4 regions of the Paenarthrobacter sp. CAP02 genome follow, and region 3 is predicted to be linked to each of the others. Evidence: riboswitches for the same ligand, from Rfam matches in the RefSeq annotation. Region 3 holds a riboswitch; each other region holds the start of a gene.
The links. A riboswitch is a leader RNA that binds a small molecule or an ion and turns the genes downstream of it on or off. The one in region 3 is predicted to bind thiamine pyrophosphate.
Positions count from the first base shown of each region.

Region 1 (4,207 bases), on a different contig from region 3:
GCGGGGCCTGTGGCTTCGGCACCGCGATCCAGCGCGGCTGCCCGTTTGAGTGCTTCGTCGTGGGTGGCTACAAAAATTTCGGCAAAGCCCATGGAAAGTACTCTCAATCCTTCGTGCTGACGGGGCGGCGGCACGGGAACCGAAAGGTTCCGCGCCGTCAATGCCCAGCCTAGTGCAGCCATGGGCTGCCAGGACGATTCAGCGAACGGCGACGCGCAGCTTGTTCCGCCATGGGTCGTCGAACCGAAGCTCAGCGCCGGTGTGGTGATTCTGGACGCCCGCCACCTTCAGCCGGTCCGCCAGCATCGCGACGTCATCGGCCGTGGGGACCTCGATCAGGACTTCCCCCAGCCCCAGCGTGTCCTTTCGGGGTCCGGCGCCCCGACTGTTCCACACGTTCATGGCCATATGGTGGTGGTATCCCCCGGCGGAAACGAACAAGGCCTGGCCGTGCCAGCCCGCCGTCCGCTCGAACCCCAGGGTTTCCACATAGAACTTTTGCGCAGTTTCGACGTCCCCCACTTGGAGGTGCACGTGGCCGATCCCGGCGGCTGCCTCCCGCTGGCCGGTCACGGCAGCCTCACTCAGGTGCTGCTGCAGGAACCGCTGCGGCGGGAGTGCGACGTTGTCCATGACGACGTTCTTGCCGTCCCACTGCCACAGTTCGCGGGGCTTGTCATAGTAGAGCTCAATACCGTTGCCCTCGGGGTCGGTGAAATAGAACGCCTCGCTGACCAGGTGGTCGGCGCTTCCGGCAAAGGCGCGCGGCTCGTATTCTGCCGCCGTGGCAATGGTGGCCGCCAGAGAGGGCTGGTCTTCAAAGAGGATGGCGGTGTGGAAGAGACCCGCTTCCCCGCGGCCCGGAATCTGCAGGCCTGAGGCAGGCGCCAGGTGGACAACAGGCTTTCCGGTGCGGCCCAAGTACAGTCCGCCATCCTGCTCGGCCACGATGTCCAGGCCCAAGGCGCGCTGGTAGTAGTCGCTCATGACCTTCATGTCGCCAACCTTGAGCATGACGGTGCCCATGGTGAGTTCGGCAGGAAGAAGATCCTGGCTGTTTGCTGTAGTCATGTGAAGCTCCTGGGTCTGAGGCTGCCGCCCTTTCGGCACCCTTCTACTAGTACTAAATTACTTGAAGCTTCAATTTATTCCTAACGGATGATCCCGCCACGCAAAACGATGTGCTGGAGTTCGGCCACGGTGTCGAGGGCGACCCGCGGATCTTCACGGCAGAGAACGACGTCGGCACTCGCCCCTTCGCTGATGGCTTCGGCCCCCAGCCACGCCCTGGCGCCCCACGTTGCGGCCTCCAGGACAGCGGAAGGCGGCAGGCCGGCGTCGTGCAGTTCCTTCATCTCGTCCGCAATCCGGCCGTGCTTGATGACGCTGCCGGCATCGGTGCCCGTGTAGATGGTGACACCGGCTTCGAAGGCTTCCAGCACACGGTCGTGACGGCGTTCCCACAGCTTCGCCATGTGATCTGCGTAGACGGGGAACTTGGGCGCGGCCTGGGCGGAAATCTCCGGAAAAGTCGCAATGTTGACCAGCGTAGGGACAATCGGAACACCCTGCTCCACAAACCGCGGAAGGTGCCGGGGCAAGAGGCCCGTTGCGTGTTCGATGCAGTCGATATTGGCGTCCAGCATGTCGTCAATGGTGTCTTCGGCGAAGCAGTGGGCCGTCACCCTGGCACCCTCATCGTGCGCGGCCGAAATGGCGTCCTTGACCAGCTTTGCCGGGAAGGACGCGGCCAGGTCACCAATGCCGCGATCGATCCAGTCGCCCACGAGTTTTACCCAGCCATCGCCGTCACGGGCTTCTTTGCGGACGGTCTCCACGAGCTGTTCGGGCTCGATTTCATGGCCCAGCCCGCGGAGGTACCGCCGGTCCCTGGCTATATGCCGGCCAGCCCTGATAAGGCGCGGCAAATCCGCGCGCCCTTGAACCCAGCGCGTGTCACTGGGCGATCCTGCATCACGGATCAACAGCGTGCCGGCCGCCAGGTCTGCCCGTGCCTGGGCGAGGGTGGTCTGCTCATCAACCGCACCACCCGGCCCCAAACCGATGTGGCAGTGGGCGTCGACAAAGCCGGGCAGGACCCAGCCGTCGAGCACAACGTCCGGTGCCGCGACCGGCTGGATGAACGTCAGGCGACCGTCAACGGACCACATGCCCCTGCGCTCCTTGTCTGCTGCTACGAGCACCGTACCGCTGAATTCGATGATGTTGGCCATGGCAAAAAGCCTAGCCCCGTACCTGCCGGGCAAGCCTGCAACGCCATATGACTGTGCGGCCGCAGGCATCTGTGGTAACTTCGTCTACGACCACACGGGGGCCCCTGCAGGGGCTGAGATCGGACTGAGGCAGTCTGCGACCGTTGAACCTGTCCGGGTAATGCCGGCGAAGGAAGTGAGCAGTCCCTTGAGCACCACAGAAACTCAGCACAGCCCTGCCCAAAACGGGACCGTCGTTGAGACCGGGGCACCGGAAACCGTGACGCAGTCGCTGAAATCCCACTCGCTGGGGTGGCTTGAAGATCCCGAACATGGCATTCGCGTTCCTGTCACCGAGATCGCACTGGAACCCTCCCCCAATGGCCAAGCCAACCCGCCCCTGCAGGTCTATCGAACTGCCGGACCGGGCAGTGACCCGAGAGTCGGGCTGGAACCGTTCCGTGCACCCTGGATCGAAGGCCGGGGCGACACGGAGCCGTACTCGGGCCGGGAAAGGAACCTGCTCGACGACGGCAAGTCCGCGGTCCGGCGCGGTGCGGCATCGGCGGAGTGGAAGGGCGCACAACCGGTGCCCCGCCGCGCCGTCGAGCAGAAAACCGTGACGCAGATGCACTATGCCCGGAAGGGCATCGTGACGCAGGAGATGCAGTTCGTGGCCTTGCGCGAGAACTGCGATGTCGAACTGGTCCGCAGCGAAGTTGCCGCCGGACGCGCCATCATCCCCAGCAACATCAACCACCCGGAATCCGAACCGATGATTATCGGCAAGGCGTTCCTGGTCAAGATCAACGCCAATATTGGCAACTCCGCGGTCACCAGCTCCATCACCGAGGAAGTGGACAAACTTCAGTGGGCGGCGCAATGGGGTGCCGATACGGTCATGGACCTCTCCACCGGCGATGACATCCACACCACGCGGGAATGGATCATCCGCAACTCCCCTGTTCCAATCGGCACGGTTCCCATTTATCAGGCACTCGAAAAGGTCAACGGCGAGGCCAATAAGCTCACGTGGGAGATCTTCCGCGACACCGTGATTGAACAGTGCGAACAAGGGGTGGACTACATGACCGTCCATGCCGGGGTGCTGCTGCGCTACGTCCCGTTGACTGCCAATCGCGTCACCGGCATCGTTTCCCGCGGCGGCTCGATCATGGCCGGCTGGTGCCTGGCCCACCACCAGGAGAACTTCCTTTACACCCACTTCGACGAACTGTGCGAGATCTTCGCCAAGTACGATGTCGCCTTTTCGCTCGGCGACGGTCTGCGTCCCGGCTCCATCGCGGACGCCAATGATGCCGCGCAGTTCGCAGAGCTGGACACCCTTGCCGAGCTGACCCAGCGGGCGTGGGAGTTCGATGTCCAGGTCATGGTGGAAGGCCCGGGGCACATCCCCTTCCACTTGGTCCGTGAAAACGTCGAACGCCAGCAGGAACTGTGCAAGGGTGCCCCGTTCTACACACTGGGTCCCTTGGTCACGGATGTGGCGCCCGGCTACGACCACATCACCTCAGCCATCGGCGCGACCGAAATCGCCCGCTACGGCACGGCAATGCTCTGCTACGTGACGCCCAAGGAACACCTTGGCCTGCCGAACAAGGACGACGTCAAAACCGGTGTGATCACCTACAAGATCGCCGCCCACGCCGCTGACCTCGCCAAGGGGCACCCTGGCGCGAACGAGCGCGACGATGCACTGTCCAAAGCCCGCTTCGAGTTCCGTTGGCGCGACCAGTTCGCCCTGTCCCTCGATCCTGTGACAGCCGAGGCGTTCCACGACGAAACCCTGCCCGCCGAGCCGGCCAAGACCGCGCACTTCTGCTCGATGTGCGGGCCGAAATTCTGCTCCATGCGGATCAGCCAGGATATCCGCGATGAGTACGGCTCAGCTGAAGCGCAGGCCGCAATCGCCGGCATGTACAGCGGCATGAGGGAAAAGAGCCAGGAGTTCCTGGCCTCCGGCGGGAAGGTCT
Region 1 is NZ_JBEEII010000004.1:417,922-422,128, reverse strand. It holds gene ABHM97_RS09850 (hypothetical protein) at 1-92, opposite strand, end outside; gene ABHM97_RS09845 (VOC family protein) at 199-1,071, opposite strand; gene ABHM97_RS09840 (amidohydrolase family protein) at 1,152-2,234, opposite strand; TPP riboswitch at 2,319-2,426, shown strand; gene thiC (phosphomethylpyrimidine synthase ThiC) at 2,422-4,207, shown strand, end outside.
Region 1: it holds a riboswitch for thiamine pyrophosphate, as region 3 does, so the genes downstream of both, thiC (phosphomethylpyrimidine synthase ThiC) here and thiD (bifunctional hydroxymethylpyrimidine kinase/phosphomethylpyrimidine kinase) in region 3, are expected to answer to the same signal.

Region 2 (4,207 bases), on a different contig from region 3:
TTGACCAGCTGCTCCGTAGCATCGACGAGTTCAACGGCATCGGGGAGGAGTGTGTGCTCGTCCGCGATGACTTCCAGCTTCACCCAATCGGTCTCCAGCGCCTCGCGGGCAAGTTCGGCGGTCATCACCGCGTCCTTCGCCGTGAAACAGCCGGCCGTGTTGGGCAACACCCGGATGTTGTGGTCCACCAGGAGCTGGAAGAGAGACCCGGTTTCTGCCGGCGAATAGCGCCGCATGGCTACGGTGGTCAGCTCCGTACCCGAGGCCAGGAGCGCAGCGCCCAAACCGTCCAGGCTCGGGGCACCCCCTGTTCCCATGATCAGTCGAGAACCAAAGTCGACGCCGTCGATCACCAAGGCGTCGGTGCTGGGGGCAGTGCTTGTTGTGGTCATTGTTCAGCCTCCCTGGACTGCGGTAACGAGTTCGAGTTCATCGCCGTCGGCGAGTGCTGTTGCCGCCCACTGGCTGCGCGGCACCACCTCTGAATTGCGCGCGACGGCGACACCCAGCTTGCCGCCGTCGGCCGCCTGTCCCCTGTGGTCCAGTTCGCGGCCGGTGATGGCGGTGACGAGGGTGCTGACAGAGGCGTCATCGGCCACTGCATGGTCGGATCCATTGAGTTTGATGTTCATGCGCTTTCCTTGCTGCGGGCGTGTGCTGGGACGAAGTTCCGTGGACCGGTTGCGCTGGCCGTAAAGCGGTCGGGGCGGAAAGGGGCCCACTGTGCATCGGTCGATCCGTTGATCAGTTCGCCGACAATCCTTGCGGCTACCGGTGTCAGCAGGACTCCGTGACGGAAGAACCCGGTGGCAACCACCAAACCCTCAATGTCGCCATTGGTTCCGGCGACGCGGCCAAGCAACGGTGCGTTGTCCGGCGTCCCTGGCCTGGCGCGGGCTGTTGCCTCCAGGAGTTCGAGTTCGGCGACCGCGGGGACCAGGACCTGGGCGTCGCGCAGGAGTTGATAGACGCCGCCCGCCGAGACGGCGTTGGAGGCCGTGGACAGTCCGTCCTCACGCTGGGTCGCTCCGATCACCACGGTGCCGTCGTCGCGGGGGACGATGTAGACGGGAACGCCCCGCACTATCCCCCGGACGGTGGAGGTAACGAGAGGTTGCAGGTTGTCCGGAACCCGAAGCCTGAGGATGTCACCATAGACCGGCCGCAGTGGAAGCGTGAGCCCTTCGGGCAGGCCGTCCAAGCCGGCGGCGCCCAGACCGTTTGCGACCACCGTGTCGGTGGCAAAGACTTTGGTGCCTGACTCGAGTTCGACTCCAGAGACCCTGCCTTCATCCCACAGGAGACGATGTGCCAGCGCTTTCACAGCGAATCCGTCGTCCGCCCCCGTAACCCAGCTCGGATCATCGGGAGAGTGATCCGACAGTTCGGCCAAAAGGCAGGCGGCGAGCTTGCGGGGATCCACCTGGTGGTCGGTGGGGATGTCGAAGGCACAGGAAATTTGGGGACTCAGCAAGGGCTCACGCTCCCTCGCCTCCCGGAGGGCCAATGGCTCCACTCCCAAGCCTGCAGCCTTCTGTACCACCCGGAGGTCTGCGAGCGCGCGGCGGTCGGCGGCGTCGGCACCCACGGCGAGGGTCGGCGTCGTGCGGTATCCGGCGGCGTGCGCCCCTCCGGCCAGCGCGCCAACAAAAGCGGGCCACAGCCGGGAGGATTCGACCATGAGTTCCAGGAGTTCTTCTTCCTGGTAGTGCAGTTCACTGACGGGTGCCAGCATCCCGGCCGCTGCGAAAGTTGCGCCGTTTGCGGGCCAAGGGTCGATGAGTGCGACTGAGCGGCCCAGCCTGCGCAGTTGGTGGGCGATGCCCAACCCGATGATGCCGCCGCCGATAATGGCTACATCTGCATGAATGGCGTCTGCCATGTGTTCCCTTCCCTACGCCGGTATTAGCCGGATCAGGTCAAGCGGTCGGCGCTGAAGCCCTCTCAGCCGGACGGTCACATAGTCGAACGTCGCGGCTCCCGCAGTACGTGCCCAGTGTAGAGGAACTACTCTGGTTCCCATGACCCAGCCTGAATCCCTCGCCTCAGCCCGACTCTATTTGTGCACCGATGCCCGGAAGCGACAGGGCGATTTCAAAGACTTCGTCGATGCCGCCTTCGAGGGTGGGGTGGACATCATCCAGCTCCGGGACAAGTCGATCGAGGCAGCCGAAGAACTGGACTTGCTGGCCATCCTGCGGAGTGTGGCAGAGCGGCACGGCCGACTGTGGGCTGTCAACGATCGGGCCGATATTGCCAGTGTTTCCGGGGCTCCTGTGTTCCACGTGGGCCAGAAGGACCTGCCCCTTCCGGTGGCCCGGACCTTCCTCCCGGCCCCTGCCGCGATTGGACTTTCCACGCACACTCCGGAGCAGGTCAATGCGGCCATTGCCGCTTCTACCGGCGACGGCGGCCTGGACTATTTCTGTGTCGGTCCGGTTTGGGCGACACCCACCAAACCAGGGCGCCAAGCCGTTGGGCCGGACCTGGTCACATATGCCGCAGAAGCGATGAGGCGTGCCACGGAAACGACCGACGGCGCCGTGCAGCTCCCCTGGTTCGCTATTGGCGGCATCGACCTGGGCAACGTGGAACAGGTCCTTTCGGCGGGGGCCAGCAGGATCGTGGTTGTCCGTGCCATCACCGAAGCCGCAGACCCGACGGCGGCTGCCAAGTCGCTGCTGGAAGCCCTGGACTCAATTTAGCGAAAGTCGCTCACCGTGCGGCCTTGACATGGTGTGATCCCCGGAATCCGGGCTACCCTGATTTTCGTGTCACATCATCGGATTGCACCCAACGTCGACGACTCGTCGGACCAGCTCGCAGCGGCCCTCGCCGCACTCCGGACGGAGCTGGAACTCCCAGGCGACTACCCCACGGGGGCAGTGGAAGAAGCCCGAAAAGCCGTGGCGGACCTGAAGCTGCCTGAACGCGACCTTCGGGACATTCCGTTTGTCACCATCGACCCGGCCACGTCGACAGACCTGGACCAGGCGCTGTTCATAGAGCGCGCCGGTGACGGTTACAAGGTCCTCTATGCGATCGCCGACGTTCCGTCCTTCGTGGCTCCCGGTGGTGCCCTCGACACGGAGACACGCCGGCGCGGCCAGACCTTCTATGCTCCGGATGGACGCATTCCCTTGCACCCGGAAGTCATCAGCGAACATGCCGGCAGCCTGCTGGCAGAGCAGGACTGTGGCGCCTTCGTCTGGGATTTCGTCCTGGACGCGCAGGCCGAAGCAGTGACGGTGACAGTAGGCCGCGCCACCGTGCGCAGCCGGGCCAAGCTAAGTTACAAGGGCGTCCAGGAGCAGATCGACGACGGAACGGCACCGCCTGTACTGCAGCTCCTCAAGGAAGTGGGGTTGAAACGGGTAGAACTCGAACGCCTCCGCGGCGGCGCGAGCCTGAACATGCCCGAACAGGAGATCGTCCAAGCGGCCGACGGCGGCGGGTACAGGATCGTTGCTGCCCCGTCGTTGCCGGTGGAGGACTGGAACGCGCAGATTTCACTCATGACCGGGATGGCGGCAGCTCAGCTGATGCTGGACGGCAAGGTTGGCATACTGCGCACCATGCCCGCACCGGATGAACGCTCCCTGCGTCACTTCAAAAGGCAGACCACGGCCCTTGGTAAACCCTGGGATGGACGGATCAGCTACGGCGAATACCTGCGGACCCTGGACGCATCAGACCCGAAGCAACTCGCCATCCTGCACTCAGCCGGGACGTTGTTCAGGGGTGCCAACTACACACCTTTCGACGGCGAGGTCCCGACGGAAGTCATCCAGGCAGCCATCGGCGCTCCGTACGCGCACACCACAGCACCGTTGCGCCGCCTCATCGACCGTTTCGTCCTGGTGATCTGCGAGGCACTGAGCAACAAGCGCGACATCCCTGCCTGGGCCCGGGAAGCCTTGCCGTCCTTGCCCGAGATCATGGCCTCGTCCGATCAACTCGCTGGCCGCCTCGAGCGTGCCGCCCTGGATACGGTGGAAGCGGCACTGGTTGCCAACCATGTTGGCCAGGAATTTGATGCGGTGGTCATTTCCGGCTCGAAGCCAAACGGGAACGGAAAGGGCAACGGGAACGGAAACGGGAACGGCGGTCCTTACGGAATCGTCCAAATAGCGGAGCCCGCCGTGACCGCCCGTTGCGACGGCGAACTGGAGTCCGGGACCAAGGTCCGCGTCCGGTTGGTCAAGGC
Region 2 is NZ_JBEEII010000004.1:25,105-29,311, reverse strand. It holds gene ABHM97_RS07965 (thiazole synthase) at 1-392, opposite strand, end outside; gene thiS (sulfur carrier protein ThiS) at 396-632, opposite strand; gene thiO (glycine oxidase ThiO) at 629-1,882, opposite strand; TPP riboswitch at 1,875-1,994, opposite strand; gene thiE (thiamine phosphate synthase) at 2,022-2,705, shown strand; gene ABHM97_RS07945 (RNB domain-containing ribonuclease) at 2,772-4,207, shown strand, end outside.
Region 2: it holds a riboswitch for thiamine pyrophosphate, as region 3 does, so the genes downstream of both, thiO (glycine oxidase ThiO) here and thiD (bifunctional hydroxymethylpyrimidine kinase/phosphomethylpyrimidine kinase) in region 3, are expected to answer to the same signal.

Region 3 (4,207 bases):
GACCCTGACGCTTCCGGTAGCCGGTCTTGTTCTTGAACTTCTGGATGACGATCTTCGGACCACGGAGGTCTTCGAGGATCTCAGCCGTAACCTTGACGTTGGCCAGTTCCGCAGCTGCGGAGGTGACCTTGTCGCCGTCAACCAGGAGCAAGGCGGGCAGCTCAAGCGTGCTACCGGCTCCACCGGGGACGCGGTTAAGCGTTACGTAGTCTCCAACGGAAACTTTTTCTTGGCGGCCGCCTGCGCGGACAATCGCGTACACCACTTGGGTACTCACTTCTCTCGACGTTTATAACTAAATTTGCGTGCGGAACCTGAACCGGAATCAGGCTTGGTTCGCGCTGTGCCTCAACGCCGTGGACTTCTGAACGAAGTCCGCGAGTCATCCCATGAACAATTCCAAGGGGCATAACCCAAGTGTTGGCGTAAGCACCGAAGATCAAGATTACGCTAGTTTGACCTTCAGCTGCAAATGAGGCCGGGTCCGGAGGCTACCACGTGACTCGCGTCACCAGTTGTAACGGACTCTCCCGGCACCGTGCCCATACAGCCTACAGGGTTTGGGCACGATTAACGCGATTTGCCCTGCGACGCGCGGCGAGCCTCGCAAATTACCCGCCCGGACGCCCAACCGGAGAGGTCAGGAGAAAACACGTGGCGCGTCGAAGAAGGCAGTTTCGTAGCGGCAGGACTGGGTGAAGGCTTCCATCATGGCCTCGCGATCCGCCGGCGAGGCCGCAAGGGCCGCCGCGTCCGTGAGCTTGATCGCAGTCCTGGTTGCCTCGGCGAAATCTTCGTCGGCGTACGTCTTCAACCACTCCGCGTATGCGTGGTCCACAGGGGAACCTGCTTCCACGTAGGCGTGGTGCAGTTTTTGGCCCACTTCCGCGTACAACCAGTAGCAGGGAAGAATCGCCGCCAGCAGCACTGCGTAGCTTCCCGATGCCGAACAGGCCAGCAAATGGTCCACATAGGACTTGGTCACGGGACCCGTTGTCCCGGACACGTCGCGGCTGCTGAGCCAGTTCCTGTGCAATTCCGACTCGACCTCCAAGCACTGCATGGAGCCCTTGGCCCAGAACAACTGCTCGTCTTCAGTAGGGGCCAGGGCGCTGGCCCGGGCCAGGACCCGGGAGTAGCCGTTGAGGTAGATCGCGTCCTGTGCCAGGTAATAGCCGAAGGCGGATTCCGGCAGGCTGCCTTTCTGAAGGCCATCGATGAAGCCAAGCCGATGGATCGCGTCGAGCTCCGCGCGTGCGTGTTCCCACAAAGTCGCGGCGAACTCGCCAGGCCTCAGACCCCGCTGGTGGTGGAAGTGGTGGATCGGCCCGCTTCCTCGTCCTACTTCCAACGCCCCGGAGTGCCTCAAAGCCTCAAGCAACCAGGGCTTCACCTCCCGCAGTGAAGCTTCCCAGTCCCCCGTGCTGACCTGCACCGTGGCCAGGGCGGACGACAACGAACACCCTGTGCCGTGGCTGTTCCGGGTATCGATGCGGGGCCCTTCGACCTCGACCACGTCCTGCCGCAGCAACCCGCTCGTATTCACCAAAGCATCAGGACACGCGGTTCCCGCCAAGTGGCCGCCCTTCACCAGGACCGTGTTCCCGTACTCAGCGGCCAACCGCTTACCCTGGTCCAGCGCCGAAGCCCAGTCCGTAGCTTCCGCCTCGCCCAGCAGCACTGCCAGCTCGGGAAGGTTCGGGGTCAGGAGGTCTGCCAACGGCAGGAGCGAACGCAACGCCTTCTCAGCGGACTCGCGCAGGAGCCTGTCTCCACTGGTTGCCACCATCACCGGGTCCAGGACCACGACGCCGGGACGCACCTTTTCGAGCCAGCTGCGGACTTCGTCGATGACCTCAGCGTCGCCGAGCATGCCGATTTTGACGGCGTCAATCTCAATGTCGTTGCTGATGGCGTCCAGTTGTTGGCGCAGAAATTCGACGGGGGGCACGTGGACGGCGCTGACGCCCACGGTGTTCTGGGCTGTGAGGGCGGTGATGGCAGCCATGCCGTAACCACCGTGGGCCGCGATGCTCTTCAAGTCCGCCTGGATTCCTGCCCCACCGGATGGGTCAGAGCCGGCGATACTCAGCACCCGCGGGGTCGGCCTGCCTGAAGCGACCGGGTAGACAGGAGAATATGGTGCAGTCATGGGGACATCCCTTCGCCGGTGCTAACCGGACAGGTTCAACGGGTCTGGATCTCAGCCCGGCCCAACGCCAGGCACCCCGTGTCTGTCCCCCAGCCTAACCGGGAAGCAGCCCGGCCCGGGAACAGCGCTTCGTAGGGGCCCGGATATGACCCATTGACGTCCCCAGGGTCTGGCCATGGACGTCCTGGACATGCAAAAGACCCCGTAGCGACTGCCGGGGCAGTTGCTACGGGGTCCGATAAGCACTGTACGAATCAGAGCTCGGAAGCCGGCACGCCGACTCCCAGGATGATGGGCTCGTCTGCGGGTGCCTTTTTGGCTGGTTCCACAGGGGCCTTGGCCTCGTGGGACGAACCTTGTGGCGCCGACGCAGTCACTTCATGGTGTTCAACGCTGGTTTCGTTGGCCGCACCTTGGGCCCTGCTTGCGCTGCGGTTACGGCGACCTCGGCGACTCCCGGACGTCGAAGCGGCTTCCCGATCCTGCTCAGCGGCCCGAGCCGGGGCTGCCACCTTCGGGGCAGCAGCAGGTTCGCGGACGGCAGCTGGTTCCGCTTCCGCCTCCGGCGCCGCTCCCAGGTGGGAGAATGCCTCCGCCAGCAGATCCAGGCTCATTGCCGGTTTGGCCGCTTGGGGTTCGTCCTGGTGTTCAACGAACGGCAAAGCGACTTCTTCGCCTCCGAAACGCAGGACCGGGGTGGAGCGTGCTTCCCGGACTGCTGCCTCGTGGGCCGTTGATTCTTCGTCGTTGCCATGAACGACGGGTTCGTCGGCAGCCGTCTGATGCGTTGACCGCGCCAGTTCCTCTGCACGGTGAACCTCGTCGTCGTGCAGGTGGGCAGCGTGCGCTGCAGCCGCGATGGTAGCCAACGCCGCGCGGGTTGCCTCGGCCTTTGCCTGGCGCGCAGGGTCCTGCGGTTCAGGGTGCGTTGGCGAGGCCGCAGGCGCCGCCGGCGCAGACTGAACCGGAGCGGGGGCTTCGGAAACAGCCTGTCCCCCGCCCTTGCCTCGGCGGCGCTTCCGTTCCGTACGGGCCGCCGGTTGCTGCTGCTGCGTCTCCGTGTGCGGGCGGTGGTGCTCAGCGGCCACAACGTTGGCACGGCGGTGTTCCACCGGCTCATCGTGTGTCACGACGCCACGGCCGGCGCAGTGCTCGCACTGCTCGCCGAAGACCTCGAGGAGGCCGGTGCCCATGCGCTTACGCGTCATTTGTACCAGGCCCAACGACGTGACTTCGGCGACCTGGTGCTTGGTCCGGTCGCGGCCAAGGCACTCAACCATGCGGCGCAGCACGAGATCGCGGTTGGATTCCAGGACCATGTCGATGAAGTCGATGACAATGATGCCGCCGATATCGCGCAGGCGCAGCTGGCGGACTACTTCCTCGGCAGCTTCGAGGTTGTTCTTGGTGACAGTCTCTTCGAGGTTGCCGCCGCTGCCGGTGAACTTGCCGGTGTTGACGTCCACCACGGTCATGGCTTCGGTGCGGTCAATGACCAACGAACCACCCGAGGGCAGGAAGACCTTGCGTTCCAGGGCCTTGTGGATCTGCTCGTCGATGCGCCAGGCAGCGAAGATGTCCTGGTCCTTGGTCCACTTCTCGAGGCGTCCCACCAGGTCAGGGGCAACGTAGGTCACGTAGGCCTCGATGGTGTCCCATGCGTCGTCACCGGAGACGATCAGCTTGGAGAAGTCTTCGTTGAAGACGTCGCGCACTACCTTGATGGTCAGGTCAGGTTCGCCGTACAGCAGTTCCGGTGCAAGGACCTTGGTTGAGGAGGCTTGCCCCTCAATGCCCTCCCACTGAGCGCGCAGGCGGTTGATGTCGTGCGTCAGCTCTTCTTCCGATGCACCTTCAGCCGCGGTACGGACAATGACGCCGGCGTTTTCCGGCAAGCGGTCCTTGAGGATGCGCTTGAGGCGGTTGCGTTCAACGTCCGGCAACTTGCGGGAGATACCTGTCATGGAGCCGCCCGGTACGTACACCAGGTAGCGGCCCGGCAGCGAAATCTGGCTGGTCAGCCGGGCACCCTTGTGACCCACGGGGTCCTTGGTG
Region 3 is NZ_JBEEII010000003.1:61,310-65,516, reverse strand. It holds gene rplU (50S ribosomal protein L21) at 1-265, opposite strand, end outside; gene thiD (bifunctional hydroxymethylpyrimidine kinase/phosphomethylpyrimidine kinase) at 641-2,152, opposite strand; TPP riboswitch at 2,143-2,241, opposite strand; gene ABHM97_RS05875 (Rne/Rng family ribonuclease) at 2,407-4,207, opposite strand, start outside.

Region 4 (4,207 bases), on a different contig from region 3:
CCATTCCGACCTCATGGTGACGGCAACAGGGCACGTCATCTCCCTGATTCCGGGCTCGTTGGTGGTGGAAGTGGACCGGTCGACGTCCACGCTGTACCTGCACGCGCTCAACATTTACCAAGAGGCTGACATCGAAAAGATCCGTCAGGAAGTCCAGAACATTGAAGCCGGCTTGATCCGCATCATGGGCACCCGCGAGGAAGTCCAGGCGTTGGGAGCCGAGATCAGTCCAGGCGTGAAAGGGGCAGCCCTGTGAAGGAAATCGTCCTCATAGTTACGGCCGTTATTCTCAGCCTGGCCGCTGCCGGCGCCATCGTGCGGATCGCGATCGGTCCCTCGTTGCTGGACCGGGTCTTGGCATCCGACGTTCTGCTGGCAATTCTCGGCGCAGCCTTGGCGATCGACATGGCGGTGAACCGGCACCTGAATAACCTGATGCTGCTGGTAGCACTGGCCGTGATCGGCTTTATTGGCTCGGTGACAGTAGCCCGGTTCGTGGCTGAGCGGAGGGAACAGAGCAATGAGTCCTGATGCCACCGGCGTGGATGCCGTCATCGATGGTGTGACCGCCGTGTTCCTGGTAGTGGGAGCGCTGATGTCCCTTGGCGCTGCGGTTGGTTTGCTGCGTTTCCCTGACCTGATGAGCCGCATGCACGCTGCTACCAAACCGCAGGTCCTGGGCTTGTTCCTCATGCTGGCGGCCATCGGCCTGCAGATGCGGACCTGGTGGGTGTGGCCCGTGCTGTTGGTGGCGTGGATTTTCCAGCTGCTGACCGCGCCGGTGTCGGCCCACATGGTCGGTCGGGCTGCGTACCGGACCAAGCATGGCCACCGGGAGATGCTGACCAAGGACGAACTTGAGGCCGTCGTACAGAGGGCGGCTGCGGGGCAAGTCGACCCGGAGGGTTAAAGCCAACGCGGGGTCACTTCCGGCCCATCCCCACGGGGATTCATGGGCCGGAAGTGACCCCGCGTTGCTTAACGCCGCGGTGCGCCTAGACGATGTCCTGGGACTTCGCGAAGCGGGCGATGGCACGCTGGGTGCCCCTGCTGGCCAGCACCTGGATGAGTGTGCTCACAAACGCCGAGATCAAGGCGAAGGTGAGGGCGGAGCGAAGGCTCGTTTCCATGTCATCGTTGCCTGTGGGCGGCTTGTTGCCTGTGGCCTTTTCCCACCCTTTGTTGACGAGTTTTGTTCCGACGAAGCCCGCCCCGAGGCTCACTCCGGCGCCGATCAGCTTGAAGAAGAGGTTCATGCCACCAGCCTAGCTGCAACGCGTGGACCGGCAACGCTAGCGGCGGCTTTCCCGTTCCTTGAGGAAGGCGGCCAGGGAGCCTACGGGCGCCAGGACTGGGACGACAGTGTGCTCGGCCGTCCATATGGCATCGACGGTCCCGTATCCGGCGATTTCCTTGAGGAGGTAGAAGGTGGGCGGCATCAGTTTCAGGGTGCCTACTGCCTCTGCCGCGAGGATTCCCTCCACGGGCATCCACAGGGATTGCCACGCTTCGGTTGTTTGGTGGTGGGGCTCCATGTCCGCCGAGGGCCTGGCCACGTAGAAGAACGTGTCGAAACGCTTGGGCATGTCGATCGGGGTAATCCAGTTGGCCCATGGGCGCAGGTCACCGGCGTCGATGCTCAGCCCGGCTTCCTCCCGGACCTCCCGGATCGCAGCGGTGAGCACGGTCCCTGCTTTAGTAAGCGCATCGCCGGAAGCGATGGAGCTGGCCTGCCAGTCCGCCGCATGGCTGCTGAGCAGTTCGGGGGCGTAGTCCCACCCTGAGTGGTCGGCAGGGTCCACGCGTCCTCCCGGGAAAACCACCATTCCTGCGGCGAAGTCCATGGTGCTGACCCTGTGCTGGACGAACGCCTCGAGCCCGGGCGGGGTATCGCGGAGCAGGATGACGCTTGCGGCGAGGCGTGCTTCAGCCACATCAACGTTGTCTGGAAGGCCAGAGCCGGGTTGGTCCGTCATGAAGTGTGCCCCTTCGCTTTGGATGTTGCTGGATCATTCTCTCAGGTCCGTTGCGAGGCCTGGTGTGCAGGGTGTGGGCCCAACGAAGGGTGTTCAGCGGGCCTCACAACGGTGGGGGTGGGCCGGAATGTGACCGGACCGCAGTCCCCACCGCGGAGTGCAGGTGTAAACTGAACCAGCCCAGCAGGGCAGATTTAATAACGACAGGGGAGCGCCGCCGTCGGAACCTGCAGAGATGCGGGAGCCGCGAGGGCGCTGAGAGTGCGGACAGCCGCAGACCCTCGAACCTGATCCGGTTAGTACCGGCGCAAGGGAGTCGAGCTTCTCAGAGTGTCCGGAACCGGGCGGCGCAGGCCGGTCGGGTAATCCGGGGAGCACTTTCCCCTCCTGTAACTCAGGAGGCAGAAAAATGACCACGGTAAGCGTGAAGAAGACCAGTTATAACTGGCGTGTTGTAGACATTGTGGTGGCAGCATTGATCGCCATCGCCGGCGGCGTGATTTTCTGGGCATGGTCCCAAGGCGCCGCACTGGTATCCATCCCCATGAACGCGGCGTATCCGCCGCTGACGGGCTTGATCGCGGGCGGTTGGATGATTCCGGCGGTCCTGGGCATGCTCATCATCCGTAAGCCGGGTGCCGCCCTGTTCTGCGAGTCCGTTGCTGCCACAGGCGAACTCATCATGGGCTCCCAGTACGGCACAACCGTACTGATCTCCGGCGTCCTTCAGGGCCTCGGCGCGGAGCTCATCTTCGCCGCGTTCCTCTACAAGAAGTTCAACCTGCCCACCTCGCTCCTTGCCGGTGCAGGTGCGGGCCTCTTCTGCGGCCTCAACGACTCGTTCCTTCCCTGGGGCTGGAACATCGCCTACGAGGCAATCGACAAGCTCACTTACATCACGTTCACCACGATCTCCGGGGCGATCATTGCGGGCGCACTGTCATGGATTGCCACCCGCGGCCTGGCGAAAACCGGCGTCCTTAGTTCCTTCGCGTCGCGCAAGGCCGCTTCGGAGCCCGTCTTCAGCTGATGCCCGTCATTGAACGCGGCGGCCACGTCCGGCCTGCCGCCATCACAGCCGAGGGCTGGGGATGGCGGCACGCCGGAAGGGCCACGCCAGCCATCCAAGGCCTTGACCTCAGGATCGAACCGGGGGAGCGGGTATTGCTGCTCGGCCCCTCGGGTGCGGGCAAGTCCACGCTCCTGCATGCCCTTGCGGGGGTGTTGGGGGACGAGGAAGACGACTCGGACGAGACTGGCTCGCTGCTGCTGGACGGCGCTTCTCCCCGGGAGCAGCGCGGCCGCGCCGGCCTGATGCAGCAGGACCCGGAAACGCAGGTTGTCCTGTCCCGCGTGGGGGACGACGTCGCCTTCGGCGCCGAGAACCTGGCCGTGCCGCCGGAGGAAATTTGGGCCCGCGTCCATGAAGCGCTCGCCGACGTCGGGTTGCGGACCGCTGCCGGCGGCGGACTGGCGTTGGATCATCCGACGGCGGCCCTGTCCGGCGGGCAGAAACAGCGCCTCGCGCTTGCGGGGATTTTGGCGATGCGGCCCGGGCTGATCCTGCTGGACGAACCAACGGCCAACCTGGACCCTGCAGGGGTCCTTGAGGTGCGGGACGCGGTGGGCCGCTGCCTCGACAAGACCGGAGCCACCCTTGTTGTGGTGGAACACCGTGTGTCAGTGTGGAAGGACCTGGTGGACCGGATTGTGGTGTTGCAGCCAGGATCCGCGGGCAACGGCACTCCGGGCGTCCTGTTGGACGGGCCGCGGGAACAGGTCCTGTCGGAGGCCCGGACCATGCTGATGGCAGCCGGCGTCTGGGTTCCCGGATACGTCCCGGCAACCCGTGCCCGGCGCACTGAGACCTCCGCCGCGCAACTGCTCCTGGCTGCCCAGGACGTGGCGGTCTCGCGGGAAAAGCCCCGCCGAAAGGGATTCCGGACCATCCCCCCGGTTCCTGTGCAATCCGACGTCAGCGCCCAGGTCAGGGCGGGCCAAGCGCTCACCATAACTGGTCCGAATGGTGCCGGAAAGTCCACCTTTGCGCTCACCTTGGCTGGCCTCCTGGCGCCGGTGGACGGCCAGGTGAGTGCCGCCGTCGAGCTTTCAGAAGGGGCCGGAATCGACCCGTTCAAGTGGAAAGCCGATCAGCTGATTTCCCGGATCGGGACCGTATTCCAGGAACCCGAGCACCAGTTCGTCACGGGTAAGGTGCTGGACGAGCTGAT
Region 4 is NZ_JBEEII010000014.1:76,891-81,097, forward strand. It holds gene ABHM97_RS19570 (Na+/H+ antiporter subunit E) at 1-256, shown strand, start outside; gene ABHM97_RS19575 (MrpF/PhaF family protein) at 253-531, shown strand; gene mnhG (monovalent cation/H(+) antiporter subunit G) at 521-910, shown strand; gene ABHM97_RS19585 (DUF4235 domain-containing protein) at 996-1,256, opposite strand; gene ABHM97_RS19590 (NUDIX hydrolase) at 1,293-1,976, opposite strand; TPP riboswitch at 2,172-2,308, shown strand; gene ABHM97_RS19595 (ECF transporter S component) at 2,386-3,006, shown strand; gene ABHM97_RS19600 (ABC transporter ATP-binding protein) at 3,006-4,207, shown strand, end outside.
Region 4: it holds a riboswitch for thiamine pyrophosphate, as region 3 does, so the genes downstream of both, ABHM97_RS19595 (ECF transporter S component) here and thiD (bifunctional hydroxymethylpyrimidine kinase/phosphomethylpyrimidine kinase) in region 3, are expected to answer to the same signal.